DNA from 2 places in the Streptomyces sp. XY431 genome. Region 2 is predicted to be linked to the other one. Evidence: predicted binding sites of a transcription regulator. Region 2 holds the regulator's gene; the other holds the start of a gene.
What was found. Region 2 encodes HspR, which represses chaperone genes until heat shock. Its sites were predicted from a motif close to TTGAGNNNNNNNNNCTCAA; they were not measured.
Positions count from the first base shown of each region.

Region 1: the regulator HspR is predicted to act here: its motif matches at 11,316-11,334, upstream of lon (endopeptidase La).

Region 1 covers NZ_LGDO01000279.1:970-14,558, forward strand. The annotation lists gene ADK60_RS23480 (C40 family peptidase) at 1-1,492, opposite strand, end outside; gene ADK60_RS23485 (inorganic phosphate transporter) at 1,903-3,096, shown strand; gene ADK60_RS23490 (hypothetical protein) at 3,126-3,380, shown strand; gene ADK60_RS23495 (MDR family MFS transporter) at 3,513-5,006, opposite strand; gene ADK60_RS23500 (MarR family winged helix-turn-helix transcriptional regulator) at 5,244-5,717, opposite strand; gene ADK60_RS23505 (ABC transporter permease) at 5,829-6,926, shown strand; gene ADK60_RS23510 (ROK family transcriptional regulator) at 6,955-8,169, opposite strand; gene ADK60_RS23515 (GtrA family protein) at 8,195-8,728, opposite strand; gene lon (endopeptidase La) at 8,825-11,293, opposite strand; gene ADK60_RS23525 (rhomboid-like protein) at 11,517-12,293, opposite strand; gene ADK60_RS23530 (response regulator transcription factor) at 12,843-13,580, shown strand.
Region 2 covers NZ_LGDO01000001.1:149,180-165,659, forward strand. The annotation lists gene clpB (ATP-dependent chaperone ClpB) at 1-611, opposite strand, end outside; gene ADK60_RS00645 (LysR family transcriptional regulator) at 683-1,750, opposite strand; gene ADK60_RS00650 (TDT family transporter) at 1,822-2,946, shown strand; gene ADK60_RS00655 (LuxR C-terminal-related transcriptional regulator) at 3,529-4,551, shown strand; gene ADK60_RS00660 (helix-turn-helix transcriptional regulator) at 4,538-5,563, shown strand; gene ADK60_RS00665 (TIR domain-containing protein) at 5,571-6,197, opposite strand; gene ADK60_RS00670 (TrmB family transcriptional regulator) at 6,760-7,791, opposite strand; gene ADK60_RS00675 (heat shock protein transcriptional repressor HspR) at 7,993-8,505, opposite strand; gene dnaJ (molecular chaperone DnaJ) at 8,513-9,667, opposite strand; gene grpE (nucleotide exchange factor GrpE) at 9,826-10,461, opposite strand; gene dnaK (molecular chaperone DnaK) at 10,458-12,305, opposite strand; gene ADK60_RS00695 ((Fe-S)-binding protein) at 12,639-14,861, shown strand; partial or broken gene manB (mannose-1-phosphate guanylyltransferase) at 15,213-16,286, shown strand; gene ADK60_RS00705 (Yip1 family protein) at 16,462-16,480, shown strand, end outside.

The sequences.
Region 1 (13,589 bases), on a different contig from region 2:
CGGTCGGCGTCCCCGTCGGAGTGCCGGTCGGGGTACCCGTCGGAGTGCCGGTGGGCGTCCCCGTGGGCGTCCCGGTCGGGGTACCCGTCGGCGTCCCCGTCGGAGTGCCGGTCGGCGTCCCCGTCGGCGTCGAGGTCGGCGTGTCCGTGGGGGTGCCCGACGGCGTGGTGGTCGGGTTGCCCGGGTTGGTCGGGTCGGGCGTGCCCGGGGCCGCGGGGGCGGTGGGGGCCGGCGCGGTCGGGGTGCCCGGGAGGGCGGGCACGACCGGCGGGACCACGGTGCCCTCGGGGACCGGCGGCTGGTTCAGCGGGCTGGACGCGATCGGGGTGACCGCGTCCCAGCCGGCCGGCAGCTCCGGCACCTTCCAGGAGCCGCCCGCCTCGTCGGCGGTGCCGTCCGGGTCAGGACGCACGGCGCCGAGGACCGGGTTGGCCCCGATCGGCCCGACCTTGACGTACGAACCCGGCCGCGGCGCGTGCACGACCAGCCCGCCGCCGATGTACATCGCGACGTGCGTGGCGCCCGCGAAGTAGATGACGAGGTCACCGGGCCGCAGCTGGTTGAGCGGGACGTGCTGGAGCTGCGCCCACTGCTCCTGGCTGGTGCGCGGGATCGGCTTGCCGGCGTGCAGCCACGCCTGCGAGGTGAGCCCGGAGCAGTCGAAGACGTCCGGACCGGCGCCGCCCCACACGTACGGCTTGCCGAGCTGGGCGAGCGCGAAGGCGACGGCGGCCCGCCCGGCCAGCGACGGCGTGCGCTCGCCCTGGCCGAGCACCCCGGAGGCGAGGAGCGCGAGCTGGGCCTCGTCGGCCTTGGCCTTCTCGACCTGCTCCAGTTCGGCGCGCTGCGCCCCGGTGAGCGAGGAGACCAGCTGCTCGACGGCGGCGAGGTCGGCGGCGACCTTGGCCTTGGCGGCGTCCTGCTGGGTGACCAGGGTCTGCGAGGTGCTGAGCGCCTCCTCGTTCTGCTTCTGCAGCACGCCCAGCGCGTCGCGGTCGGAGGTCAGCTTGGCGAGGAACTCGTTCTGCGAGCGGCTGGCGGTGGCGAGCAGCTCGGCGATGGTGACGGCCTCGTACGGGTCCTTGGAGAGCAGCAGCTCGGCGTAGGCGGAGGCGGCGCCGTTGCGGTACTGGGCGGCGGCGAGCTGGGCGGCGATGTCGGTGCCGGCGTCGACCTGCTTCTCCTGGCGCTCCAGCTTGGACTTGAGCTCGGTGAGCGAGGCCTGCTGCTCGGTGACCTTGGCGACGGCCGCGTTGTACTGCTCGGTGGCGGCCTCGGCGCCCTGGTACAGCGCCTGCAGCTGCTCCAGCAGCGGGCCGAGGGTGGCCTTGGCGGCGGCGAGCGGGTCACCGTTGGGGTCGTTCACGGGCGCGCCGGGCGCGGTGGCGCCAGGGGTGGGCTGGGCCGGGTCGGCCCAGGCCGCGCCGGCGGCCAGCGGCAGCGCGAGCGCGGCGGCCGCGAGGACGGCCCCGCAGCGGAGTGCGGCCCGCACCCAGGCCGGTCGGCCGGCGCGGTTGCCCGCTCGTCGTCCGTCCGTCGGTTCCGCTTGTCGTACCCCGCCGCCCATAGGTCCTGTCCTCCCCGTCAGCCCACGCTCCGGGGTCCCCGGACCTCCGCAGATCCTGCCATGGGTTACTCGCCGGAAACAGACCGCACCCGTACGGCTCGATGAATTTTTCACCCCGGTGTGAGACAGCTCTCAGCAAAACGGGCGAACCGGGGCAGATCTCCACTAATGTCCAGCTCAGCGCGGTAGGCAGCACCCCCTGGAAAGGTCCCGGCCACCCCCAAGTCACCATCGGAACCACGATTCCGATGCCTGTTCACCTTCCGTTCATCCAGGATCCCTACCGTCGCGAACAACGCCAACGTCTGTGCGACAACTACGACGATTGTTTGGGTATGGAACACATCTCGTTCCTGGTGGCCGTTGTGATCATCACGGCGCTCGCCTTCGACTTCACCAACGGGTTCCACGACACCGCCAACGCGATGGCCACCTCCATCGCCACGGGAGCCCTCAGGCCGAAGGTCGCGGTCACCATCGCGGCCGTCCTCAACTTCGCGGGTGCGTTCCTCTCCGTGAAGGTCGCCACCACCATCTCGGGCGGCATCGTCAACGAGAAGGCCGGCATCCATCCGGAGATCATCTTCGCCGCACTGGCCGGCGCGATCCTCTGGAACCTGCTGACCTGGCTGCGCGGTCTGCCGTCGAGTTCCTCGCACGCGCTCTACGGCGGCCTGATCGGCGCCACCGTGGTCGGCGTCGGCGCCAACGGTGTCAACTTCGACACCGTCGTCAGCAAGATCCTCATCCCGGCCGTCGCCTCCCCACTGGTGGCCGGCCTGGCCGCCTGGGGCGCCACCAAGCTCGCCTTCGCGATCACCCGCAAGAGCAAGGACGAGACCGTCGGCAAGGGCTTCCGCACCGGCCAGATCTTCTCCTCCTCGCTGATCTCGCTGGCGCACGGCACCAACGACGCGCAGAAGACGATGGGCATCATCACCCTGACCCTGGTCTCGGTCGGCGCCCTGCCGAAGGGCGCGCTGCCCCCCACCTGGGTCATCGTCTCGGCCGGCGCCGCGATCGCGGTCGGCACCTACATGGGCGGCTGGCGGATCATCCGCTCGATGGGCAAGGGCCTCGCGGACATCACCCCGCGCCAGGGCTTCGCCTCCGAGTCGGCCGCCGCGACGGTCATCCTGACCTCCTCGCACATGGGCTTCGGCCTCTCCACCACCCAGGTCTGCTCCGGCGGCATCATGGGCGCCGGCCTCGGCGGCCCGAAGGCCGAGCTGCGCTGGGGCATGGTCCGCCGCATGGTCTACACCTGGGGCCTGACCCTGCCCGCCGCCGCCACCGTGGGCGGACTCGCGGCCTTCCTCGCCGAGCAGGGCAACTGGGGCGTGGCGCTGGTCGGCGTCGCGCTGGTGGCCGGCTCGGGCGCGATGTGGGTCATCTCCCGCCGCCAGCCGGTCGGGGCGGACAACGTCACCGCCGACGACGTCACCGACGTCACCGACGTCACCCCGGTCGAGGTCGGCCCGGCCGCGCCCGCCACCCCGACCCCCGCCTCGACCACGGTCGCGGCCTGACCGCCGCCGGCTGAGGAGCTCGAAACACCATGCACATCAAGTGGAACGCCCTGGCCCAGACCGCAGGTGTCAGCTTCGGCATCACCGTCGCCGTCGTCGCCGTCTTCGCACTCGGCATCCTGGCCCTCTCCCGCCGCGAGGCCTCGCTCACCGCGCAGCGCGAGGCGGCCGGACCGGGCGCCCCGGCGAACGGCGGCCGGCTGGCCCTGGCCGGCGCCTACACCTGCTTCGCCGTCTGCGGCGCGGCCGTCCTCTACGGGCTGTCGCTGATCGCGGGCAAGTAGCCCCGCCGCGCCGTAGCCGCGCGGCCCCGCACCGAACGGCCGGAGGGCCGGGAGTGGATCACCACTCCCGGCCCTCCGGCCGTTCCCGTACCCGGATCAGGACTCCCGGACCAGGACGCCCGGACCAGGGGATCAGTCCTGCGCGGTGCGCAGCACCGTCTCCCGGACGAACAGCACCGTGACGAAGGCCAGCAGCGCGAACGGTGCCGCGACCAGGAACACCACCCCGACCCCGTGCCCGAAGGCGTCGGTGACCAGCGGCACCAGCGGCGCGGGCAGCTTGTCCAGGTCCGGGATGCCGCCGCCGAGCGCGCCGCCGGAGGCCGGGACGTGCGCGGCGGCCAGGTTCTCGGCGAGGTAGTGGCCGACCCGGTTGTTCATCAGCGCGCCGAGCGCGGAGACGCCCATCGCGCCGCCCATGGTGCGGAAGAAGGTGACCACCGAGCTGGCCGCGCCGAGCTCGGCGCGCGGCACGGTGTTCTGCACGGCGAGGACGAGGTTCTGCATGGTGAGGCCGAGGCCGACGCCGGTGATCGCCATGTAGACGGAGAGCAGGCCGTAGGCCGTGTCGGCCCGGGCGGTGCCGAGCAGGGCGAAGCCGACGGCGAGCAGCAGGGTGCCGGCGACCAGGTAGGCCTTCCAGCGGCCGTACTTGGTGATCAGCCGGCCGGCCACGGTGGAGGAGACGGCCAGGCCGAGGATCATCGGCAGGGTCATCAGGCCGGCCACGGTCGGGGACTTGTCCCGGGCGAGCTGGAAGTACTGGCTGAGGAACGTGGTGGCGCCGTACATCCCGATCCCGACCAGGACGCTGGCCAGCGCGGACAGGGTGACCGTCCGGTGCCGGAACAGGTGCGGCGGGATGATCGGCTCGGCGGCGCGGCGCTCGACCAGGACGGCGAGGGCGCCGAGCAGCAGTCCGCCGCCGACCATGGCCGCGGTCTGCCAGGAGAGCCAGGCGTAGTTCTTGCCGGCCAGGGTGATCCAGATCATCAGCAGGCTGACCGCGCCGGTGATCACCAGCGCGCCCAGGTAGTCGATCCGCACCTTGCGCCGGACCACCGGCAGCTTCAGGGTCCGCTGCAGCACCAGGATGGCGGCCAGCGCGAACGGGATGCCGACGTAGAAGCACCAGCGCCAGCCGAGCCAGGAGGTGTCCACGATGACGCCGCCGATCAGCGGGCCGCCGATGGTGGCGAGGGCGAAGACGGCGCCGAAGTAGCCGCTGTACCGGCCGCGCTCGCGCGGCGGGACCATCGCGGCCAGGCAGATCTGGGCGAGCGCGGTGACGCCGCCGGCGCCGATGCCCTGGAGGGCGCGGCAGGCGATCAGCTGGCCGGTGTTCTGGGAGAAGCCGGCCAGCGCGGAGGAGGCGATGTAGATGACCAGCGCGATCTGCAGCAGCAGCTTCTTGCTGGCGAGGTCGGAGAGCTTGCCCCAGATCGGGGTGGAGGCGGTGAGGGTGAGCAGGGTCGCGGTGATCACCCAGGTGTAGGCGGACTGGCCGCCGTGCAGGTCGGTGAGGATCCGGGGCAGCGCGTTGGAGACGACGGTCGACGAGAGCACGGCGACGAAGAGGCCGAGCAGCAGGCCGGAGAGCGCCTCCATCACCTGCCGGTGCGTCATCGGTTGGTCGGTGGCGGCGGCGGCTCCGGTCGAGGCAGTCGGGGTGGTGGTGGCAGTCATCAAGGTCCTTCGGGATAGTTGCCTGACGCAACCATAGGCCGAGATGGTTGACTTGGGCAACATTCTTCAAGAACAAGTAAAGCCCGGACCGACCCTCGGCCCGGGCTCCCGACAGAGCGCATCAGACGCTCCGGCACTCAGACGCTCCGGCACTCAGACACTCAGACACTCAGACACTCAGGCGCTCGGCACGGCCGCCTCGCCCACCACGTCGTTGAAGCGGTGCAGCAGCTCGGCGAAGCGGACCACGTCCTCCTCCGACCAGTCGGCCATCAGCTCCCGCACCCGGCCCATCCGGGCGTCCCGGGCCGCCAGGAACCGCCGTCGGCCCTCCTCGGTGAGCGACACCAGCGCCGAACGGCGGTCCAGCGGGTCCGCCTCCCGGGCCAGCAGGCCCAGCTCCTCCAGCGCCCGGATCTGCCGGCTGATGGTCGCCTTGCCGACCGCGAAGTGCACCCCGACATCGGTCACCCGCACCGGCCCGGCCTGCTCGACATGGCCCAGCAGGCTGTACGCCATGCCCTCCAGCTGCGGATGGACCCGCCGGGACAGCTCCGCCACCCGGGCCCGGCCGCGCCGGAACAGCACCCCGACCTCGCGCTCCACGGCCAGCAGGGGCTGCTCGTCGCGCTCCTCGTTCGGCTCCTTCACCGCGCCAGTATCCCGCAGCCCGCCCGAGGCGCTGCGGCGCGGGAGAAACGCAGAGGAAACTAGTTCATGCTATTAAGTATCCGGTTTCCCCCGATACACAAGGAGATGTGCATGACCTCCGCCCCCGGGCAACAGGCAGGGCAGGAACCCACACAGGAACCGGCGCGGGCATCGGCCCCGGAACCGAGGAAGGGCTTCGCCGCCGAGCTGAAGGGCGCGGTCACCCCGCGTGCGGCGCTGCTGGTCATCGGCGTGCTGCTGCTCCAGCTCGGCTTCGTCACCTCGTACGTGGGCGCCCTGCACCACCCCACCCCGCACGAGCTCTCGATCGCGGTGGTCGCCCCGCCGCAGGTCGCCCCCAAGTTCGTCCAGGGCCTGGAATCGGTCCCGGACCAGGCCGTGAAGGCCGTCACCGCGCCGGACGCGGAGACCGCCACCGAGCAGATCAAGGACCAGAAGGTCTACGCCGCGCTGGTGGTGGACCCGGCCTCCACCGAGGACGTGCTGCTGGTCGCCAACGCGCGCGGCCCGTCCGCCGCCCGGGCCGCCGAGAGCATCGTCACCGGCCTGGAGAAGACCCAGGGCCGCACCGTGAAGGTCGAGGACGTGGTGCCGCTCGCCAAGGGCGACGCCAACGGCCTCTCCTCCTTCTACCTGGTGATCGGCTGGTGCGTCGGCGGCTACCTGGTCGCCTCCATCCTCGGCGTCAGCGCCGGGGCGAAGCCCGCCAACGCCAACCGGGCGCTGATCCGCCTCGGCACGCTGGCGCTCTACTCGCTCGCGGCCGGCATCGGCGGCGCGATCATCGTCAAGTCGGTGCTGGACGCGCTGCCGGGGCCGTTCTGGTCGATGTCCGCCGTCGGCGCGCTGGTGGTCTTCGCGGTGGGCGCGTTCACCATGGCGCTGCAGTGCCTGTTCGACATCATCGGCATCGGCGTCGCGGTGCTGCTCTTCGTGGTGCTCGGCAATCCCAGCGCGGGCGGCGTCTTCCCGCCGCCGCTGATGCCGCCGTTCTGGCGGGCGATCGGGGCCTGGTTCCCGAACGGCGCGGGCACCGACGCGACCCGCTCCATCGCCTACTTCGACGGCACCGCGCTGACCCGGCCGCTGCTCGTGCTGCTGGCCTGGGCCCTGGTCGGGGTCGCGGTGACCTTCGCCGCCGTCCTGCGCCGGCCCTCGCACCGCAGCCGCGAGCTGGTCGAGGGCTGACCGTCCCGGCGCCCGCCGCCCCCGGACCTCAGGCCTCCGGCCGGCCCGGGTCGGCGAGCACCGACCGGACCACACCCGCCGCGGCTCCCAGCAGGGGGCCGCGGCGGCCCAGCCGGGAGACCGTCAGCCGCTCGTCCGTCCAGGGGCGGACGGTCACCCGGGCGGCCAGCTCGGCCCGCATCGCGGGCAGCAGCCAGGGGGCCAGCTGCGCGTAGCCGCCGCCCAGCACCACCTCCGCCGGGTCCAGCAGGTTGACCGCGCCCGCCGAGGCGATCCCCAGCGCGGCGCCGGCCCCGGCGAGCGCCTTCCGCACCTCCGCGTCCCCGGCCTCGGCCCGCTCGGCGAGCAGCGCCACCCAGTCGCCCCGGATGCCCTCCAGACCGGCCGCGCGCAGCACCGCCGACTCCCCCGCGTACTGCTCCAGGCAGCCGTGCGCCCCGCAGGCGCAGCGCGGACCGTCCGGACGCACCGGGACGTGCCCCAGCTCGCCCGCGTAGCCGTGCGCGCCGCGCAGCAGCCGGCCCTCGACCACGATCGCCGAGCCGATCCCGGCCTCGGCGGAGACGTGCAGGAAGTGCGCCGGTCCACCACCGAGCCAGAGTTCGGCGAGCCCGCCGAGGTTGGCCTCGTTGTCGGCCCGCAGCGGCAGCTCGGCCAGGTCCCCGGCACCGGCGGCGCGCAGCGCGAGCCGCAGCTCGGCGACGAGCGGCACCTCCTCCCAGCCCAGGTTGGCGGCCCGCTGGAGCAGTGCGCCGTCGATCCCGACCAGTCCGGGCACGGCCAGGGCCAGCCCGGCCGGGCGCGGACCGGCCTCGGCGGCGGCCCGGCGGACCAGTTCGGCGAGGTCGGCCATGACGGCGGCGGGGCGCCGGCCCCGGTTGCGGATCTCCTGGCGGTGCCAGGCGCGGACCTCGCCGCGCAGGTCGACCACGCAGGCGCCCAGGTGCTCCACCCCGATCTCGGCGCCGAGGCCGCCGGGGCCGTCCGGGTTGAGCCCGAGCGCGGTGCCGGGCCGGCCGACCTTGCCGCTGGGCGCGGCCGGGCCCTCCTCGACCACCAGTCCGGCCGCGATCAGCTCCTCGGCGAGCGAGGAGACCGCGGCCCTGGTCAGCCCCGTCCCGGCGGCCACCTCGGCGCGCGAACGCGGGGCGCGCGCGATCACACCGAGCACCAGCGCCAGATTGGCCCGGCGCATCCCCTGCTGGCTCGCGGGCCCGGTCGGGGCGCCGTCCGTCTCACGCATCACCCTCACCCGCTCCGGCCGCGGCTCACTGCCCCTCCGAGCCTAGGGCCCGGACGCTCGCGGGGCTTCCCGCCCCGGCCTCCTCCACCCGGGTGAAGACCCAGCGCTGCATGGCCCAGAAGCGGAACAGCATCGCCACGAAGGTGCCCAGCACCATCCCGCTCAGGAAGTCGGCCAGCTCCTGGGTGAACGGGCTGACCCAGGGCTCGCGCAGGTCCAGCAGGTAGCGGGAGGCGATCAGCGGCAGGTCGTTGACCGCGACCGCGACGGCGCTCACCAGGACGAAGAGCAGTGGTTCGCGCCGGCGCCAGGAGGAGCGGAAGGACCACCGCCGGTTGAGCAGATAGGAGACGACGGTGCCGACCACGGTCGCCACGGTGAGCGCCAGCACCGGCTTGCTCGGCATGACGGTGAACCGCAGCGCGTAGTTGATCAGCACGGTCAGGGTGAAGCAGCCGCTGCCGACCAGCAGGAACTTCACCAGCCGCCGGTGCCGGACCAGGGCCGGACGCACCCGGCCCGGTACCCGGGCCAGGACGCGCTGGGTGAGGGACGGCATCTTCGCAGTCTGGCACGGCGCACGGAGCCCGTCCCGTCCGGCGGACCGGGCGGGACGGGCTCCGTACGAGGGCTGCCGGACGGGGCCGGGACCGGGTCAGGCGACGGCGGCCAGCACCTCGGCCGGCTCCAGGGCCAGCCTCAGCACCTCCCGGACGTCGGCCACCGGGTGCACGGTGAGCCGCGCCAGCACCTCGGCCGGGACGTCGTCCAGGTCGGCCTCGTTCCGCCGGGGGATGATCACCGTGGTGACCCCGGCCCGGTCGGCGGCGAGCAGCTTCTGCTTCACCCCGCCGATCGGCAGCACCCGCCCGGTCAGCGACACCTCACCGGTCATCGCCACGTCGGCGCGCACCTTGCGCCCGGAGAGCAGCGAGGCCAGCGCGGTGGTCATGGTGATGCCGGCGCTCGGACCGTCCTTGGGGACGGCGCCGGCCGGGATGTGCAGGTGCACTCCGCGGTCCCGCAGCGAGGTGACCGGCAGCTCCAGCTCGGCCCCGCGCGAGCGCAGGTAGGAGAGCGCGATGTGCGCGGACTCCTTCATGACGTCGCCCAGCTGGCCGGTCAGGGTCAGCCCGGTGCCGCCGGTCTCGGCGTCGGCGAGCGAGGCCTCGATGTAGAGGACGTCGCCGCCGGCCCCGGTGACCGCCAGCCCGGTGGCCACCCCGGGCACCGCGGTGCGGCGCTCGGCGGGCTCCTGGGCCGCCTCCGGCACGTGGTGCGGCCGGCCGATCAGGGCGCGCAGCTCCTCCGCGCCGATCGCGGCGGGCAGCTCGCGCTCCCCCAGCTCGGTCTGCGCGGCGATCTTGCGCAGCACCCGGGCGATCGCCCGTTCGAGGTTCCGGACGCCGGCCTCGCGGGTGTACTCGCCCGCCAGCTTCCGCAGCGCCGGCTCGCCGACCGCGACCTCCTCCTCCTTGAGCCCGGCCCGCTCCAGCTGGCGCGGGAGCAGGTGGTCGCGGGCGATGACGACCTTCTCGTCCTCGGTGTAGCCGTCCAGGCGGACCAGCTCCATCCGGTCGAGCAGCGGCTCGGGGATGGACTCCAGCACATTGGCGGTGGCGAGGAAGACCACGTCGGAGAGGTCCAGCTCGACCTCCAGGTAGTGGTCCCGGAAGGTGTGGTTCTGCGCCGGGTCGAGCACCTCCAGCAGGGCGGCGGCCGGGTCGCCCCGGTAGTCGGAGCCGACCTTGTCGATCTCGTCGAGCAGGACGACCGGGTTCATCGAGCCGGCCTCCTTGAGCGCCCGGACCAGCCGGCCGGGCAGTGCGCCGACGTAGGTGCGCCGGTGGCCGCGGATCTCCGCCTCGTCCCGGACGCCGCCGAGCGAGACCCGGACGAAGGTGCGGCCCATGGCGCGGGCCACCGACTCGCCGAGCGAGGTCTTGCCGACACCGGGCGGGCCGACCAGCGCGAGCACCGCGCCGCCCGCCCGCCGTCCGCCGCCCTTCGGGGAAACGGCCTCGCCCGGTCCGTCCTGCTGCCCCTCAGCCGCATGACCTGCGGCCGCCTGCTCGGCCCGGCGCTTGCGGACGGCCAGGTACTCGACGATCCGGTCCTTCACGTCGGCCAGGCCGGCGTGGTCGGCGTCCAGCACCGCGCGGGCGCCGGCGATGTCGTAGCTGTCCTCGGTGCGCTCGTTCCAGGGCAGCTCCAGCACGGTGTCCAGCCAGGTGCGGATCCAGGAGCCCTCGGGCGACTGGTCGCTGGCCCGCTCCAGCTTGTCGACCTCCTTGAGGGCGGCCTCACGGACCTTCTCCGGGAGGTCGGCGGCCTCGACCCGGGTGCGGTAGTCGTCCTCCTCGTCGGCCGGGTCGCCGTTCAGCTCGGCCAGCTCCTTGCGGACGGCCTCCAGCTGGCGGCGGAGCAGGAACTCCTTCTGCTGCTTGGCGACGCCCTCCTCGACGTCCTTGCGGATGGTGTCGTTGACCTCCTCCTCGGCGAGGTGGTCGCGGAGCAGTCCGAGCGCGTACTCCAGTCGCGCGACCTGGTCGGCCTCCAGCAGCACCTTGAGCTTCTGCTCGGCGGTGGCGAAGGGCGCGTAGCCGATGTTGTCGGCGAGCTCGCCGACGCCCTCGATCGCGGCCACCCGGTCGACGATCTGCCAGGCGCCGCGCCGGCGCAGCCACTGGGTGGAGAGCGACTTGTACTCCTTGACCAGCTCGGCGGCCCGGCCGGCCACCGGGGTGCCGACGGAGGACTCGCGGAACGGCGTGGTCTCCACCCAGAGCGCGGCGCCCGGTCCGGTGGTGCCGACGCCGATCCGTACCCGGCGCACCGCGCGGACCAGCGCCGCCGGCTGCCCGATCCCGTCCGGGCCGTCTGCCAGCCGGCCGACCTGCTCGACGGTGGCGAGGGTGCCGACCGCCGCGTAGGAGCCGTCCACCCTCGGGACCAGCAGCACCTGGGGCTTCCCGGCACCGCCGGTGGCCGCGGCGCGCGCGGCCTCGACGGCGGCGCGGACCTCGGCGTCCTTCAGGTCCAGCGGGACGACCATGCCCGGCAGGACGACCTCGTCGTCCAGCGGCAGCACGGGCAGGGTGAGCGGTGCGGACGTCGATGCCATGATCTCTCCCCAGTCAGCGAACTTGAGTCGACCTGACTAAGGCTTGGCGGCCGCCGGATGTTCCCCGTCGCGCGTTCGCCGTCAGCGAACGCAACGGGGTCACCGCGGGCCGTCGCGGGCCTGTCAAAAAGGCCCGGTACGCGAACCGGGAAGCAGTCCCACCGGACGGACCCCAGCACGCGCCCCCGGCGCGCAGGCCCGGGGGCATCCGCGCCGCACGGGCTCAGGAGCGGCCCGACACCACGGCCCCGCGGGCCGCGGACGCCGGCCGGGACAGTTCGGCGGGCACCCCGAACCGGGCACGGCGCGGCCGGTGGCCGTCCCAGCGGCGCAGCCACCGCCACAGCGCCACCCCGGCCAGCAGCGCCACCGGATGGCCGACCCCGGTGACGAGGTCCCGGTCGGCGGCGATCTGGTCGGCGATCAGCGCCACCGCCAGCGCCAGCACGGCCGCCCGCCCCGCCGGCCGGAGCAGCCCGGCCAGCGCGCCGAGGCTGGCGAGCACGCCGTAGCTGACCCCGATGTCGAGGTGGTCCATGGCAGCCGGCTCCAGCCGCCCGGTCTCCACCCCGACGACGACCACGCCCTGGGAGAGCAGGGTGGCGGCGACGTGCCCGGCCGCGAAGACCACGGCCGCCCGGCCGGGGCCGACCCGGCGCTCCAGCGGCGCGACGGTGAAGGCGAAGGCCCAGAGGTAGGGCATCCAGACCGGCCCGGCCACCCAGAAGCCGCTGAACAGCAGCGCGCGCAGCGGGTGCTGCAACAGGTTGTGCCCGTCCGAACTGGAGGCCTCCTGGAGCCGGAGCACGAGCTCCGGGTCGGCCAGCCCGGCGAAGGTGGTGGTGGCGCCGACCACGGCGAGGTAGCCGAGGGCGAAGGGATTGCGCCGCAGGGTCGGCACCCGGGCCAGGATCCAGTCGACCGCGCCGGTCCGCAGACCGGCCCGGAGCATCCCGTACGGCGGCCCGCCGCACCCGGCGGGCACCTGCCGCTCCGTCATGCCGCCTCCGCTCCAACGCCCGCAGCCGTCACCCGCGCGTGTCCAACGTACCGGCGCGTACCGGAAATCCCACCCCCACGAATTTGTCGTGGCCACGGTACGTCCGGTGCCTGGGAGTCCGCTGGGAGAAAGCCGTGAGGATCCGGGGTCCGCGCGGGCCCGCATTGGTCCAGACCTTCCGCCCCGCTCGGGGCCGCTTTCCGCCCTGACCGGCGGCTTGGCGTCAACTCATGTGCATACGTACCGTTACAGAGTGAAAAAACGCCGGGTAAGGTATCGGCCCGTGCCCACTTCCCGGTGGGCCCGAAAGCCGGTCCGAAGGACCGGCCCGCGGGCCGGAAATGTCCGGTCCACCTGCCGGGAATCACCTGCGGTCCGTACGCTGCGAGGTGCACGGGAGACGGAGAGCGGCCCACGCCCTCGCCGTCACCCGCGCACGCGACGGGACGGCGGACCCGGCACAGTCCACGACGGAACAAGACTACGAAGCGGAGCCTTCGCCATCCCCACAGGTGGCCGGCCCGCAGCCCTGGGGGCGGTGGCGTGACCGTGACAGAAATTCAGCAGGACAACCAGAACACCGGCGGCACGGTGAGCAGCCAGCGCAGAGTGCTGGTGGTGGAGGACGAGCCCACGATCGCCGAGTCGATCGCGGCCCGGTTGGGCGCGGAGGGCTTCAAGGTGGCGGTGGCCCACGACGGCCCCGGCGCCGTCGACGGCTTCCACACCTGGCAGCCGGACCTCGTCGTCCTCGACATCATGCTGCCCGGCTTCGACGGCCTCGAGGTGTGCCGCCGGATCCAGGCCCAGCGCCCGGTGCCGGTCCTGATGCTCACCGCGCGGGACGACGAGACGGACCTGCTGGTCGGCCTCGGCGTCGGCGCCGACGACTACATGACCAAGCCCTTCTCCATGCGCGAACTGGCCGCCCGGGTCAACGTGCTGCTGCGCCGCGTCGAGCGCGCCCAGCAGGCCGCCCGGACGCCCGCGCTGGGCAGCCTGCGCTTCGGCGAGCTGGAGATCGACCATGTGCAGCGCCGGGTCCGGCTGGCCTCGGGCGACGTCCACCTGACGCCGACCGAGTTCGACCTGCTCGCCTGCCTGGCCGCCCAGCCGCGCGCCGTGCTCACCCGTGAGCAGCTGCTGGCCGAGGTCTGGGACTGGACGGACGCGTCCGGCACCCGCACCGTCGACAGCCACGTCAAGGCACTGCGCCGCAAGATCGGCGCCAGCTGGATCCGCACCGTGCACGGTGTCGGGTACGCGCTGGAGGCCCCGCTCTCGTAGCGGCACCAC
Region 2 (16,480 bases):
ACCGGGTTGTTCTTGGTTCGGCGGGAGAGCACCTGGACCACCCGGCGGATCTCCTGGTCCCGGCCGATCACCGGGTCGAGCTTGCCGTCCCGGGCGGCCTGGGTGAGGTCGGTGCCGTACTTCTCCAGGGCCTTGTAGGTGCCCTCGGGGTCCGGCGAGGTGACCCGGGCGCTGCCGCGGACGTCCTTGAACGCGGCCAGCAGCGCCTTGGCGGTGGCGCCCTGCCGCACCAGCTGCTCGGCGACCGCCCCGCCCTCGGCGGCCAGGCCGACCAGCAGGTGCTCGGTGGAGACGTACTGGTCGTCGAGGTCGTCGGCGCGCTTGCCGGCCTCGGTCAGCACGGCCATCGTGTCGCGGGCCAGCTGTGGCGCGGCGACGGTGGAGCCCGAGGCGCTGGGCAGCCCGGCCAGCTGCCGGCGGGCGTCGGCGTCGATCGCGGACACGTCCGCGCCGACCGCCTCCAGCAGCGGCCTGGCGATGCCCTCGGGCTGTTCCAGCAGGGCGATCAGGATGTGCACCGGCTTGACGTCCGGGTTGCCGGCCGCACCCGCCTGCCGGATCGCGGCGGACAGGGCATCCTGCGTCTTGGTGGTGAACTTGCTGGCGTCCACTGCTGGGGGGTCCTCCCTCGTCGAGCTGATGTCTGCTCTCTACAGCATGCACTAAGTTGAGTCTATTCCGCTCAACTTTTGCGTGAACGATCGGGGCGGGCCCGCAGAACGGGCCGCTCGCTCCGCGCGGCCGCCCCGGTGGCGCCGGCGGCCGCGCCCGTCCCGGTGGCCGGCCGGGCCGCCGTCCTCGGCGGGAGGGTCCGGGCCTGGGCCATCCTCGCCTGGTGCGTGCCCGCCGTCCGCCGGGTCAGCGCCAGCAGGTCCCGGGCCGGGCCGGTCGGCCGCTGCCCGGACGGCCAGACCGCCCGCAGCGGTCGCCGCAGGTCCAGCTCCTCCGCCAGCCGCACCGCCACCAGCCGCCGGGTCGCCAGCTCCTCCACCACCGCCAGCTCGCTCAGGCAGACCGGCCCGGCGCCGGTCATCGCCGCCGCCTTGAGCGCCGTCGACGAGGCCAGCTCCAGCCGCGGCGGCGCGGCGCCGCCGTACGGGGCCAGTGCCATCTCCAGCACCTCCCTGGTCCCCGAGCCCGGCTCGCGCAGCACCAGCGGGGTCGCCGAGAGCTCCGCCCCGGACAGCGGCGAACGCCGCCGCGCCCACGGATGGTCCGGCGCCACCACGACCACCAGCCGGTCCGCCGCCACCACCGCGCCGGCCAGGCCGGCCGGCGGCAGCGGCCCCTCGACGAAGCCCAGGTCGGCGTCCCCGGACAGCACGTGCCCGGCCACGTCCGCCGAGTTGGCGGTGCGCAGCGTCACGGCCGTCCCCGGGTTGGTCGCGTGCAGCGCCAGCAGCCAGCCCGGCATCAGGTACTCGGCGACGGTCAGGCTGGCCACCACGGTCAGCCGGGCGTCCCGGCGCTCGCGCAGCGCGTCGATCCCGGCGTCCAGCGCCTGCGCCGCCTCCACCACCTGCCGGGCCCACTCGACCACCAGCCGGCCCGCCTCGGTGGGCCGGGAGCCGCGCGGGGAGCGCTCCAGCAGCGGGACGCCGATCTGCCGCTCCATGCCCTTGATCCGGGCGCTGGCGGTCGGCTGGCTCACCCCGATCTCGGCGGCCGCCCGGCCGACACTGCCGAGCCGGGCCACCGCGAGCAGCAGCTCCAGGGCACCGATTTCGGGGACGCGCGGGGAGAGGGGCATAGATTCAGGCTATGCCCTCATAGAGCGGGCGGCGCTACCGGCGGCCGCCGTCCCGGGGGACGGTTGATGGCATGGTCACCCTGCTCAGCGCCGCTCCCCCCTTGTCCGCCCGGGCCCGCCTCTCCGCGCGGGCCCGCCGCCTCGACCTCTCCCAGCTCACCCCGAACTGGTACGCGGTGGTCATGGGGACGGCGATCGTGGCGAACGGCGCGGCCGCCCTCCCGGTCCGGTGGCGCGGCCTGCTGGGGTTCGCCGAGGTGGTGTGGGCGCTCGGACTGGCCGCTCTGCTGCTGCTCGGCACCGCCCGCGCGGTCCACCTCACCCGGCACCGCGAGGCCGCCAGGGAGCACCTGCTGGAGAACCCGGCCACCGCCGTCTTCTACGGCTGTCCGCCGATGGCGCTGCTCTCGGTCGGCCTCGGCACCCTGACCGTCGGCTCCCGGGTCATCGGCACCGGCCCGGCCGTCGCGATCGACCTGGTGCTGTGGACGGCGGGCACGGTGTACGCGCTGGCCGTCGCGGTCGGCATCCCCTATCTGATGATCACCCGGCACAAGGTCTCCCCGCTCGGGGCCAACCCGACCTGGCTGCTGCCCGTGGTCGCCCCGCTGGTCGCCTCCGCCGCCGGCCCGGCGCTCGTCCCGCACCTGCCCGCCGGCGGCGCCCGGGAGACCCTGCTGTACGGCTGCGCGACGCTGTTCGGGATCGGCCTGCTGGCCACCCTGGCCCTGCTGCCGGTGGTGCTCACCGGCCTGGTGCACAGCAAGCTGTCCGCCCTGGCGCTCACCCCGACCCTGTTCCTGGTGCTCGGCCCGCTCGGCCAGTCCACCACCGCCGTCCACCAGCTCGCCGACGCCGCCGGCCCGGTCCTCCCCCGGCTGGCCCCGGTCGCGCTCCCGCTCGCCGAGCTGTACGGCGTGGCCGTGCTCGGCGTCGCGATGCTGTGGCTGCTGCTCGCCCTCGCCGCCAATCTGCGCGCCCGGCGGGCCGGGATGGGGTTCGGGATGACCTGGTGGGCGTTCACCTTCCCGATCGGCACCTGCGTCACCGGGGCGGCCGCGCTGGCCCGGCACACCGGCTTCGCCGGGTTCACCGGGCTCGCCGTCGGCCTGTTCGCGCTGCTGCTGGTGGGCTGGGCGCTCGCGGCCGGCGGCACGGCCGCCGCGCTGGCCGGCGGACGGCTGCTGGCCCGCTGAGGCCCGCCGGGACCGGCGCCGGCCGCCCCCGCGTCCGGTTTTCCGGACTCCGCGCGTCCGTCACCGAACGGACGGACGGTCGGAAAACTTCCGCCGTACCGCACTGACCTGGGCTTTCGCAGGAATCGGCAGCGGCGCGCGGCGGTCCGGACCGGTCCGGTGCTGCAGGTTTCTGCAATTGCGAGAACATGCAGCAGGGCGGCACTTGTTCACCGGCCGTCACGCTGTGAGGGTGGAGTCACGCCAGGTCGTCCGGGCAACCGCAGCCCGATGACGGTGACTTGCTCTTCATTACTGGATGCGACCGGCACGTCCGCACGTGCCTGCATATCGGGGGGGAGAGCGCCGGCCGGGACGCCATGTGTGGTGATGGCCCCCGGGACCGGAGCCGGCGAGGCGTTGCTGCTCCGCCTCGCCGGAAGCACTGGGACCACGGCGTAGACCGACGGCTCCCCGGACCCGTGTGCGACGGCACCCGAGGTCCGGGGGCCCGTCGGTCCCCAGTAGCGTGAGGGCCGCCGGCCACCGCGCGGCGCGCGAGGAGCACCACACCCCGAGAGAACCCGGCAGGGAGCGTTCGACGTGACGTTCGGAGCGACGGCGGATCCGAAGGACACCCCGGGCGACGAGGGCGCGACCGGCGCCGCCGCGGTCACCGGCGAACCCGACGAGACCGCCCGCGGCCTCTACCTGGCGATCCTCGCCGACGGCGGCCGCATCCGCTTCGCCGACGTCCCCGAGGCCGACCGCGAGGCCGTCCGCCGGCTGGTCTCCATCGGCCTGCTGATGCCCAACCCGATGGACGCCTGCTACACCGCCGTGAGCCCCCGCTCGGTCAGCGACCGCCTCGGCGCCGAACTCCGCAGCGAGGCCACCCGGTTGCTGGTCCGCGCCGAGAACCTCCCCGGCGCCCTGGACGCCCTCACCCGCGCCTACGACGCGATGCCCCGCCCGCCCGAGCGCTCCGGCGGGGCCGTCTACATCGAGGGCCACATCCACATCCGGCACCGGATCTCGCAGCTGGTCTCCGACTGCCGTACCGAGGTCCTCACCGCCCAGCCGGGGCCCCGCCCGGCCGATGCGCTCAAGATCGCGATCCAGCAGGACGTCCAACTGCTCCGGCGCGGCTGCTCGCTGCGCACCATCTACCAGCCGGTCGCGATGTCCGAACCGCCCGCCCTCGCCTACGCCGAGGAGGTCACCCGGCGCGGCTCGCTGATCCGGATCCTGGACGAGCCCATCCAGCGGCTGATGATCTTCGACCGCTCGGTCGCCGTGATCTCCGCCTCGGACGACCACAGCACTGCCGCGTTCATCACCGACCCGGCCGGGATCGCCTTCATCGTCAACGCCTTCGAGCGCGACTGGTGCCGCGCCGACGCCATCGGCCGCTCCACCGCGCCCGGCCGGAGCGCCGCCCAGGGCGCCCCCGAACGGGTCGGCCGCCTGCTCGCCCGCGGTCTCACCCAACGCGCCGTCGCCACCCGCCTCGGCCTCAGCGAACGCACCGTCGCCGCCCACATCTCCCGGCTGCGCGACCGCTACGGCGCCCAGACCCTCTTCCAGCTCGGCTGGCTGATGCGGGGCGGCCGTGACGACGGATGACCCGGCCGCCCCGGCCCTGCGCACCCCCTCGGAGATGCTGAGCGCGGCGCTGCCGGACGAGGCCGCGCAGGAGCTGTACCTGTCCGTGCTGCACGAGAGTGGCCGGATCCGGGCCGCCGACGTCGACGCCCGGGACGCCGTTCCGCTGGAACGCCTGGTCGAGCTGGGGTTGCTGGTGCCGCAGGTGCTGGACGCCTCCTACAGCGCGGTCGACCCGCGGGCGGTCGTGGACCGCATCGGTGCGGGGGTCCGCTCGACGGGAGCCCGGCTGATGGCCGAGGCGGAACGGCTGCCGGAGCTGATGGGCGGTCTCACCCGGGCCTACGACGCGGCGCCGTGCCGGAGCGACCGGCCGGTCGGCGTCCGCTACCTGACGGACATGGAGGAGATCCGGCACGAGATCGAACGGTTCTCCCAGGAGTACCGGAACGAGGGTCTGACCGCCCAGCCAGGCGGCGCCCGGCCGGTCGCCCTGCTGCCCGACTCGCTCGACCGCGCCCGCCGCTACCTCGAGCGCGGTGGTTCGATGCGGACCCTGTACGAACCGGCGGCCCGCCTGGACGGCCCGACGGTCGACTACGCGGCCGAGGCCACCCGGCTCGGCTGCGCGGTACGGGTGCCGGCCGTGCCGTTCAAGCGGATGCTGGTCTTCGACCGGCTGGTGGCGGTCATCCCCGCGGCGGCGGACAACTCCAGTGCGGCCGTCGTGGAGGATCCCGCCACGGTGGCGTTCCTGGTCGACGTGTTCGAGCAGCACTGGCAGCAGGCCGAGGGCGTCAACTGGGCCGCGCTCTCGGCTGGTTCGGCCGAGAGCGCGAACTCGGCGCAGGACCAGGTCGGCCGCCTGCTCGCCCAGGGCCTCACCCAGCGGGCGATCGCCTCGCGGCTGGGACTGAGCGAGCGGACGGTGGCGGCGCACATCGCCCGGCTGCGGGAGCTGTACGACGCCGAGACGCTGTTCCAGCTCGGCTGGCAGATGCGGGGAGCCCGGACGGGGGAGTCCGGTGCCTGACCCGCGGTCAGCCGGTGGCCGCGCCGGTGGGCCAGTAGCCGGTCGGGCCGACGGCCGGGGGCTGCTGCCGGGGGACGGTGAACTGCTCGCCGGGGGCGGTCCAGAAGCCCTCGCGCAGGGAGAGCGCCATGCCGGCCCAGTCGAGGGCGGTCTCCACCGTGTGGTGGAGCGCCTCCTGGGACCAGGTGTCGTCGAAGACCAGCGGCAGGACGGGGGCGACCTGCTCGATGGTGGCGATCAGCGGGTTGTGGGTGATGGCTTCGTCCACCAGCAGGACGATCGGCTTGCGCAGCGCGGACGCCCAGCCCAGCTCCAGGCTGACGCCGGCGGAGAGCGGCGCGCCGACGTAGGCGAAGACCAGGTCCGCGGACTGCAGCGCGCGGAAGTCCGACGGCACCCGCGGCTCGGGGGCGCGGCCGGCCACGGTCCAGGCGTCGCTGTGGTGGGCGCTGTAGACGGCGGCGCCACTGCGAAGAAGGGTGGTGCGGAGGGTCGTCAGCCGCGTCCGGCTGGCGAGCGTCACCACACTGTCCGCCGGCCCGGTCAGCCGCATCAGCGGCGCGGCCAGGAAGACTCGTGCACGCCGACCCTCGTGGGCCTGGCTGTCGTGGTGACGCAGGTAGGGCTCAGTCATGTCGACTCCGGGGAGTGGCTGATCGGGTTCACCAGGTCCGGCAGGGTTGGGTCAGGGGTTCCGATCGGCGTGGCTGCGGTCTCCGCTCGAGGTGCGGGGCCGAATGGTGAATTGAAGGTACATCGGCAAGTGTGGTGAGCTTGCCGGGACCATCGGGAGCGAACTGATCGTCCATCGTTCGGGGCGGCCGAGTCCACTGCTTGGAGGTGTCATCTGACTGCCTGGCATGGAGATGACGCACTTCTGTGAAGGGGGGATGTGGCGCGCGCGTTCGAGCTGGGGCATTATGTGGTCGATTGCTCAGCTGTTCCCATTGCTCGATACCCTGCGACTACTCAGGAAGGCGTGATCGCATGCTTCGCCTGCGCCGGCACGTTCGCATTGTGGCGGCTTCGATCGCTGCCGTTGTAGCAGTATTGACCGCGAGCAGCCAGATTGTCTCGGCAGCTTCCGGCCACCGGCCCGCGTCGCACAGCCCCGCGTCCTCGGAGCTGCGGACGGTTGCACTGACGGACAGCGACAGCAACTGGACCTGAGCCGCTCCGTCGGAGGGCTCGTCGGGTCAGTCGGTCGCCTCGTCCAGCCCGTCCGGTCGGCTCTCGGGGTGACCGTGCTGGGGGTTCCGGGCCAGCACGTATCCGAGCTGGAACAGTGAATCGACCTTGTAGTCCTCACGCATGTCCGCTATGTGACGTGCCAGGGTGCGTTCGCTGATACCGAGGCTTCTGGCTATGACGCGATGACTGGTGCCCTTCAGCAGCAGATCGATGATCGTCTGTCGCAGGCGTGAGATGACTTCCTGGGGTACCGCCCGGGCGCCGTCGAATTCGAGTGCGCGGTTCCAGTTGCGCTCGAAGATCTCGGAGACCAGGTAGCTGATGATCGCCCTGTCGTGAATGAACGCGGCCACATTCAGGTCGTCGGCGACAGGAATGATGGCGGTACGCCGATCGACGACGATGAGTCGCGTGTACGGCTCGTCCAGCGTGCGGACCTGCCCGCCCGCGTCCGTGATCGCCAGGACGTAGTCCCTGGTGGCCGGGTGGTAGCGGGTGCTCGGGTGGTAGATCGTCCGGAACGTGGCGCCTCTCTGGAGGAGGGCCAGATCCCGGTCCCGACTGCTGGCAAGGGCCTCCGGCGGGCGAGGACCGCCCGGCTGCGCGGCCAGGAACTCCTCGGTGCAGCTGGTGGTCAGCTGGCCCAGCCGTTGGTTGATCAGCACTTTTCCGCGCACGTACTCGATGCTGCCGCCGGTCTGCTTCGGCGTGTGGAAAGCCTCGGTCAGGTCCTTCAGGTCGATCGGCAGTGCCTCGGCCCGGGAGAGCAGGTCGAGGGCCTTGCGCTGCCAGGAAGCGATGAGCCCGGACGAAAGCTGCTGGGGGTCCACGGCCACGAGGACGTTCGGATCGTCCGTGTCCGGTACCAGCAGGCCGATGTCGAGAAGCTCCTGAAGGTACTCGGCGTCGGTGGCATCCCGGTTTTCGGGCAGCAGGCGACCGTGGGTGTGCAGGATGTCGAGATACAGCTTGCGGGCATTATCCGAAAGGACGCCGAGACCGCCTGAGGTGAGTCCGGGATCGGCCGTCTCGCTCATCTGCGGCTCCCTGGTGTCGGATAGGGCTGTGTGAAGCCGGGGCTCCGACTTCGACGGGGATCTTGGACAGAGCCTTCGAGGGCCGGCATCGGTGTTTTCGATCTGCTGTTGCCCGCATCGAGCACTCTCTCACCAAACGCCGCGCCGCCGGCACCCCCCGACCAGAGGGAAACCGGCGGCGGGCGGCCGTCGTGCGAGGGGTCAGCGCTTGGGGCGCCAGACCACGAGGGCGCTGGAGTGCGGGGTGGGCGGCTGGTAGGGGACCAGGTCGCGGCGGTAGGAGGCGTGGATGGTGGCCTCGCGCTGCTGGAGCGCGGTGGCCGCGCCCTCCAGGGCGTCGGCCAGTTCGGCGATGCGGGACTGGAGGGCGGTGACCTGGTTCTCCAGCTCGATGATCCGCTTGATGCCGGCCAGGTTGATGCCCTCGTCCTGGGAGAGCCGCTGGACCTCGCGCAACTGCTGGATGTCGCGCGCGGAGTAGCGGCGGCCCCGGCCGGCGGTGCGGTCGGGGCAGACCAGGCCGAGCCGGTCGTACTGGCGGAGGGTCTGCGGGTGCAGACCGGAGAGCTCGGCGGCCACCGAGATCACGTAGACCGGGGTCTCCTCGGTGAGCACGTACTGGGGCTGCGGGGCGCTCCGGCGCGTGGTGCGGCGGGCGCCGCCACCGGGCAGGCCGTCACCGAGGCCGGGTCCGATGGGTTCGTCGGGGATCATCTGGTCGTCACGCTCCCTTCGCCGCTCTGAACAGGGCGGCTCGTGGGTCGTCGGAGGCGGTCGCCTCGCGGTACTGCTCCAGTGCGGTCAGCGCGTCGCCGGTGACGGTCTGGGGCACCACGACCTCCACGGTGACCAGCAGGTCGCCGCGGGTGCCGTCCTTGCGGGTGGCGCCCTTGCCGCGGGCCCGCAGGGTCAGGCCGTTGGCACTGCCCGGGGGCAGCTTGAGCTTCACCGACGGGCCGTTCAGGGTCGGCACCTCGATGGTGCCGCCGAGGGCGGCCTCGGGGAAGGTGACCGGGACGGTCACGGTCAGGTTGTCGGCCTTGCGCCCGAAGACGGGGTGCGAATCGACGTGCACGGTGACGTAGAGGTCGCCGGGCTGGCCGCCGCGCTCGCCCTGGGCGCCCTTGCCCTTGAGCCGGATCCGCTGGGCGTCCTGGACGCCGGCCGGGATCCGGACCTGCATGGTGCGGGCGGAGCTGGCCCGGCCGCTGCCGTGGCAGTCGGTGCACGGGTCGTCGACGATCATGCCGCGGCCGCGGCAGTCCCGGCAGGGCTCGGAGAGCGCGAAGGCGCCCTGGCCCCGGCTCACGGTGCCGGAGCCGACGCAGGTCGGGCAGACCCGCGGGGTGGTGCCGGACTTGGCGCCGGTGCCGTTGCAGAGGCGGCAGGGGGCCTGGCTGGTCATCCGCAGCGGGACGGTCGCGCCGTCGACGGCCTCCTCGAAGGAGAGCGTCACCTCGGTCTCGACGTCGGAGCCGCGCCGCGGCTGGGCCTGCCGGCCGCCCCGGTTGAAGAGGCCGCCGAAGACGTCGCCGATCCCGCCGCTGCCGCCGCCGCCCTGGCTGCCGCTGAACAGGTCGCCGAAGTCGAAGCTGTAGCTGCCGGTGCCACCGGGGCCGCCGGCCCGGAAGCCGCCGTTGGCGAAGAGGCTGCGGGCCTCGTCGTACTCCTTGCGGCGCTTCTCGTCGGAGAGGACGTCGTACGCCTCGGAGATGTCCTTGAACCGCTCCTCGGCCTTGGTGTCGCCCTTGTTGGCGTCGGGGTGGAACTCGCGCGCCAGCTTGCGGTAGGTCTTCTTGATCTCTGTGGCGCTGGCGTCCTTCGGCACGCCGAGGACCTTGTAGTAGTCCTTCTCCACGTAGTCCTTGCCGCTCATGGCCGGCGCCACCTCCCGAGGTCCATCGTCACAGTGCTGTCAACGGTCGGAACCCGGCCAGTGGTGCCGGGGAACCTCGACAGCGCGCTGCGGAGCCGTCCGCCGTACTGGCCGGCGTACGACTCCGCAGCGCAAGGGTTGTCAGCTGTCACCGGTGGTCAGCTGTCCGAGCCACCGTCGGCCTGGTCCTTCTTCTCCCCGCCCTTGGCGGTGTCGGCGTCCGGGCCGGGCGTGGTCTGGGTGCCCGGCTGGGGCTCCGCGACCGCGACCATCGCCGGGCGGATGATCCGCTCGCCGATCCGGTAGCCGGGCTGGAGGATCTGGACGCAGGTGTCCTCGGTGACCTCCGAGGAGTAGCTGTGCATCAGCGCCTCGTGCATGGTCGGGTCGAAGGGCTCGCCCTCCTTGCCGAACTGCTGCAGGCCCAGCTTGGCGACGACCGTCTCCAGCGACTCGGCGACGGACTTGAAGCCGCCCGTCACCTCGCCGTGGTCGCGGGCCCGGCCGATGTCGTCCAGGACCGGGATCAGCGACTCCAGGATGTTGGAGACGGCGATCTCGCGGACCGTCAGCCGATCGCGCTCGACCCGCTTGCGGTAGTTCTGGTACTCGGCCTGGAGGCGCTGGAGATCGGCGGTGCGCTCGGCGAGCTGCTTGGCCGCAGCGTCCCCCGAGGTGGTGCCCGCGTCGGTGCCCTCGGCACCGGCCGCGGCGGCCTCCTCGGCGGCCTTGATCACGGCCTCCTCGGCGGCGGAGTCGTCGCCGGGCTCGGCACCCTGCGGCTTCTCCGTCATGCCGCACCACCCTTGGGCTTCTCGTCGTCCACGATCTCGGCGTCGACGACGTCGTCGTCCTTGGCACCGGCGTCACCGGCGTCGCCGGCCGCGCCCGCCGCACCGGCGGCGTCGGCGTTGGCGTAGAGCGCCTGGCCGAGCTTCTGGGCGGTGGTGGAGACCTTCTCCGAGGCCTCGCGGATCGCCGCGATGTCCTCGCCCTTCAGGGCCTCCTTGAGCTCGCCGATGGCGGTCTCGACCTCGGTCTTGACGTCGGCCGGGAGCTTGTCGGAGTTGTCGGCGATGAACTTCTCGGTGGAGTACACGAGCTGCTCGGCCTGGTTGCGGGTCTCCACGGCCTCGCGGCGCTTGTGGTCCTCCTCCGCGTACTGCTCGGCCTCGCGCATCATGCGCTCGATGTCGTCCTTCGGCAGCGCGGAGCCGCCGGTGACGGTCATCTTCTGCTCCTTGCCGGTGCCGAGGTCCTTCGCGCCGACGTGCATGATGCCGTTGGCGTCGATGTCGAAGGTGACCTCGATCTGGGGCAGGCCGCGGGGGGCCGGCGGCAGGCCGGTCAGCTCGAACATGCCGAGCTTCTTGTTGTACGCCGCGATCTCGCGCTCGCCCTGGTAGACCTGGATCTGCACGGACGGCTGGTTGTCCTCGGCCGTGGTGAAGATCTCGGAGCGCTTGGTCGGGATCGTGGTGTTGCGCTCGATCAGCTTGGTCATGATGCCGCCCTTGGTCTCGATGCCGAGGGACAGCGGGGTGACGTCGAGCAGCAGGACGTCCTTGACCTCGCCCTTGAGGACACCGGCCTGGAGCGAGGCGCCGATGGCGACGACCTCGTCCGGGTTGACGCCCTTGTTGGCGTCCTTGCCGCCGGTCAGCTCGCGGACGAGCTCGGCGACGGCCGGCATCCGGGTCGAGCCGCCGACGAGGACGACGTGGTCGATCTCGGAGAGGGCGATGCCCGCGTCCTTGATGACGTTGTGGAACGGGACCTTGCAGCGCTCCAGCAGGTCCGAGGTGAGCTGCTGGAACTGGGCCCGGGTGAGCTTCTCGTCCAGGTGCAGCGGGCCCTCGGCGGAGGCCGTGATGTAGGGCAGGTTGATCGAGGTCTCGGAGGACGAGGACAGCTCGATCTTGGCCTTCTCGGAGGCCTCGCGCAGACGCTGCAGGGCCATCTTGTCCTTGGACAGGTCGACACCGTGGCCGGCCTGGAAGACCTTGACCAGGTGGTCGACGACCTTCTGGTCCCAGTCGTCGCCACCGAGGTGGTTGTCACCGTTGGTGGCCTTCACCTCGACGACCCCGTCGCCGATCTCCAGCAGCGAGACGTCGAAGGTGCCGCCGCCGAGGTCGAAGACCAGGATGGTCTGGTCGTCCTTGTCCAGGCCGTAGGCCAGGGCGGCCGCGGTCGGCTCGTTGACGATGCGCAGGACGTTGAGGCCCGCGATCTCACCGGCCTCCTTGGTCGCCTGGCGCTCGGAGTCGGAGAAGTACGCCGGGACGGTGATGACGGCGTCGGTGACCGTCTCGCCCAGGTAGGACTCGGCGTCGCGCTTCAGCTTCTGCAGGATGAAGGCGCTGATCTGCTGCGGGTTGAAGTCCTTGCCGTCCAGCCCGATCTTCCAGCTGGTGCCCATGTGGCGCTTGACCGAGCGAATGGTGCGGTCCACGTTGGTGACCGCCTGGCGCTTGGCCACCTCGCCGACGAGCACCTCGCCGTTCTTGGCGAAGGCGACGACGGACGGCGTGGTCCGCGCGCCCTCGGCGTTCGTGATGACGGTGGGCTCGCCACCCTCCAGAACGCTGACGACCGAGTTCGTCGTGCCGAGGTCGATGCCGACCGCGCGTGCCATCGTAAATACCTCCACGGAAGAGTTGAGCTTTACGGGCTCAAGGATGCATGACAGGCCGGGGCACGTCAACAGCTATGAGTCCGCCTCGCTCAACTTTGGTGAGCCGAGGGCTGAGCCGACCGCTGCCGCGGCACGGCCGGGATGCCGCCGGGACACGGCCGGGGGTGCCCCGAGCGTGCGCTCACGTGACTGCCGCCATACCTTGAGCATCTTCAGGAGTAGTGGTGCCCGGCGGTAATGTCCGGGCCGTCGGCCCAGGAAGTTACCGACGAGTACACTGCCCCGGAGACACTGCACACCCGCAACAAGCAAGCCGCAGGAGACGGAGAGCCGATGCAGCTAGCAGCGATCGTCATCTCGCTGGTCACGTTCGTGGTCGGCACCGCGCTCGCCGCTCGTGCGGCGCTTTACATCTACCGGGTGGTGCGGACCGGCCAGCCGGACGCCACCCGCTTCGGGCAGCCCGCCCAGCGAGTGAAGACCGTGGCCGTCGAGTTCGTCGGCCACACCAGGATGAACCGCTGGGGGATCGTCGGCGTCGCCCACTGGTTCGTCGCGGTCGGCTTCTTCACCCTGGGCCTGACCCTGCTCACCGCGTTCTTCCAGCTGTTCGACGCCGAGTTCGTGCTGCCGGTGCTCGGCGGCTGGCTGCCGTACGAGCTGTTCACCGAGCTGGTCGGCACCTTCACCACGCTGGGCATCGCCGCCCTGATCGTGATCCGCCTGCTGAGCCTGCCCGGCCGGGCGGGCCGCAAGTCCCGCTTCGCCGGCTCGATCGCCTGGCAGGCCTTCTACGTCGAGTACACGATCCTCGGCATCGGCCTGTGCATCATGATCCTGCGCGGCCTGGAGGGCGCGCTGGAGGGCGTCGGCTCCTACGAGGCCAAGTACCTGATCTCCTACCCGCTGGTGGCGGCCTTCCGCGGCCTGTCCCACGGGACCCTGGAGAACCTGGTCTACATCTTCGCGATGCTGAAGATCTGCACCTCCTTCGCCTGGGCGATCACCATCGGCATCAACCCCTCGATGGGCGTCGCCTGGCACCGCTTCCTGGCCTTCTTCAACATCTACTTCAAGCGCGCGGAGGACGGCTCCACCGCGCTCGGCGAACTGCGCCCGATGACCAGCGGCGGCGCGCCGATCGACTTCGAGGACCCGGCCGACGACGCCGTCTTCGGCGTCTCCCAGGTCGAGCACTTCTCCTGGAAGGGCATCCTCGACTTCTCCACCTGCACCGAGTGCGGCCGCTGCCAGTCGCAGTGCCCGGCCTGGAACACCGGCAAGCCGCTCTCGCCGAAGCTGCTGATCATGAGCCTGCGCGAGCACGCCTTCGCCAAGGCCCCGTACCTCCTGGCCGGCGGCGGCAAGGACATGGAGGGCGAGGAGAAGGCCACCGCCGAGCAGCTGGCGGACGTCCCGGCGGCCGCCCTGGCCGAGGCCGAGCGCCCGCTGATCGGCACCGCCGAGGAGAACGGCGTCATCGACCCGGACGTGCTGTGGTCCTGCACCACCTGCGGCGCCTGCGTCGAGCAGTGCCCCGTCGACATCGAGCACATCGACCACATCGTCGACATGCGCCGCTACCAGGTCATGATCGAGTCCTCGTTCCCCACCGAGGCCGGCACCATGCTCAAGAACCTGGAGAACAAGGGCAACCCCTGGGGCATGGCCACCAAGGCGCGCCTCGACTGGGTCAAGGAGCTCAAGAAGGAGACCGGCATCGAGGTGCCGGTGATCGGTGAGGACATCGACCCCGCCGAGGTCGAGTACCTGTACTGGGTGGGCTGCGCCGGTGCCCTGGAGGACCGGGCGAAGAAGACCACCAAGGCCTTCGCCGAGCTGCTGCACACCGCGGGCGTGAAGTTCGCGATCCTCGGCAAGGAGGAGTCCTGCACCGGTGACTCCGCCCGCCGCCTGGGCAACGAGTTCCTCTTCCAGATGCTCGGCGCGCAGAACGTCGAGACCCTGAACGCCGCGCTGGAGGACGCCCCGGTCAAGCGGATCGTGGCGACCTGCCCGCACTGCTTCAACACCATCGCCAACGAGTACCCGCAGCTGGGCGGCCACTTCGAGGTCATCCACCACACCCAGCTGCTGCAGCACCTCATCGACGAGGGCAAGCTCGTGCCGGTCAACCCGGTCGAGGGCCTGATCACGTACCACGACCCCTGCTACCTGGGCCGGCACAACAAGGTCTACAGCCCGCCGCGCGAGATCATGGACAAGGTCCCCGGTCTGCGCCAGCAGGAGATGCACCGCCACAAGGAGCGCGGCTTCTGCTGCGGCGCCGGCGGCGCGCGGATGTGGATGGAGGAGCGCATCGGCAAGCGGATCAACACCGAGCGCGTGGACGAGGCGCTGTCCCTCAACCCGGACATCGTCTCCACCGCCTGCCCGTTCTGCCTGGTGATGCTCTCCGACTCGGTGAACGGCAAGAAGAACGAGGGCGCGGCCAAGGAGCACCTGAAGGTCGTCGACGTCGCCCAGCTGCTGCTCGACTCGGTCAAGGCGGTCCCGCCGGCCGAGGCCGAGGAGCCGCAGACGGTCGACGCCTGAGCGGCGTCCCGCCCGAGGGGCCGTGAACCGGCCCGGTTGTTCGACAGTTCTGCAACAACCGCCCGGCCCGGGGGGTGCCACCGGCATCCGCCCGGGCCGGGCTTTTCCGGTGACCGCCCGGGGCTTTTCCGGTGACCGCTCCGGGTTCTCCCAGCCGCCGCCCGGTCCCGTCCCGGGCACCGAGGTCAGGACCACCGGGCGGCGCTCCTGTCAGAAGGAAATACAGTAGGCGCCGGACCGGCCGTGCGCCGGTCGATCCGTTCCGGCCCCCGGAACGGCGTACACCACACCGACGGAGGTATCGGCCCGCCGGGCCGGGCCGCACAGAGCACAAGGGGAACAGCGCAGACCATGACCGAGGCGATCATGCTGGTCGGTGGTAAGGGCACGCGACTGCGTCCGCTGACCACCCACACCCCCAAGCCCATGCTGCCGGTGGCAGGCGTCCCGTTCATCGCGCACCAGCTGGCGCGCGCGGCGGCGGCCGGGGTCACCCGGGTGGTGCTCGCCACCTCCTACCTCGCCGAGGTCTTCGAGGACCACTTCCAGGACGGCACCCCCTACGGCATCGAGCTGGTCTACCTGACCGAGCGCGAGCCGCTCGGCACCGGCGGGGCCATCCGCAACGCGGCCACCGGGCTCACCTGCGGCCCCGACGAGCCGGTCCTGGTCTTCAACGGCGACATCCTCTCCGGCGTCGACATCGCCGCCCTGCGCGACGGCCACGTGGCCGCCGGGGCCGATGTCACCCTGCACCTCGCCCGGGTCGAGGACCCGCGCGCCTTCGGCCTCGTCCCGACCGACGAGCACGGCCGGGTGCTGGAGTTCCTGGAGAAGCCGGAGACGCCGGAGCAGATCGTCACCGACCAGATCAACGCCGGCTGCTACGTCTTCACCCGCTCCGTGATCGACCGCATCCCGACCGGCCGCGAGGTCTCCGTCGAGCGCGAGACCTTCCCCGAGCTGCTGGCCACCGGGGCGCTGCTGCGCGGCGTCGTCGACACCTCGTACTGGCTCGACCTCGGCACCCCGGCCGCCTTCGTCCGCGGCTCGGCCGACCTCGTGCTCGGCAAGGTCGACTCGCCCGCCGTGCCCGGCCCGACCGGCGACGCCCTGCTGCTGCCCGGCTCGACCGTCCGGCACGGCGCGGTGCTCAGCGGCGGCACCGTGGTCGCCGAGGGCGCGGTGGTCGAGGCCGGCGCCATCGTCGAGGGCAGCGTGATCCTGCCCGGTGCCGTCATCGGCGCCGACACCCTGGTCAAGGACTCGATCGTGGGCGCCTTCGCGACCATCGGCGACCGCACCGCGCTGGACGGCGCGGTGATCGGTGACGGCGCGATCGTGGAGTCCGACAACGAGCTGCCGAACGGCATCCGGATCGCCTGCGGCACCCTGCTGCCGGTCGGCGCCGTCCGCACCTCGGCCGGCCCGGGCGGGTGCCCGGCCGGTACCAGCGCCGCGGCCTCCGTGCACGGGCCGAAGGTGGCCGTGGGGCAGTAGCGCCCCGCCGTGACCCCGCGGCAGTAACAGGCTCGCTGCAAACCGGAACCGGTCCGGTGCCCGGCCACCGGGGCGCCCGCCGGGCGGGTACCTTCGGAACGTGGCTGGCAATCGATACG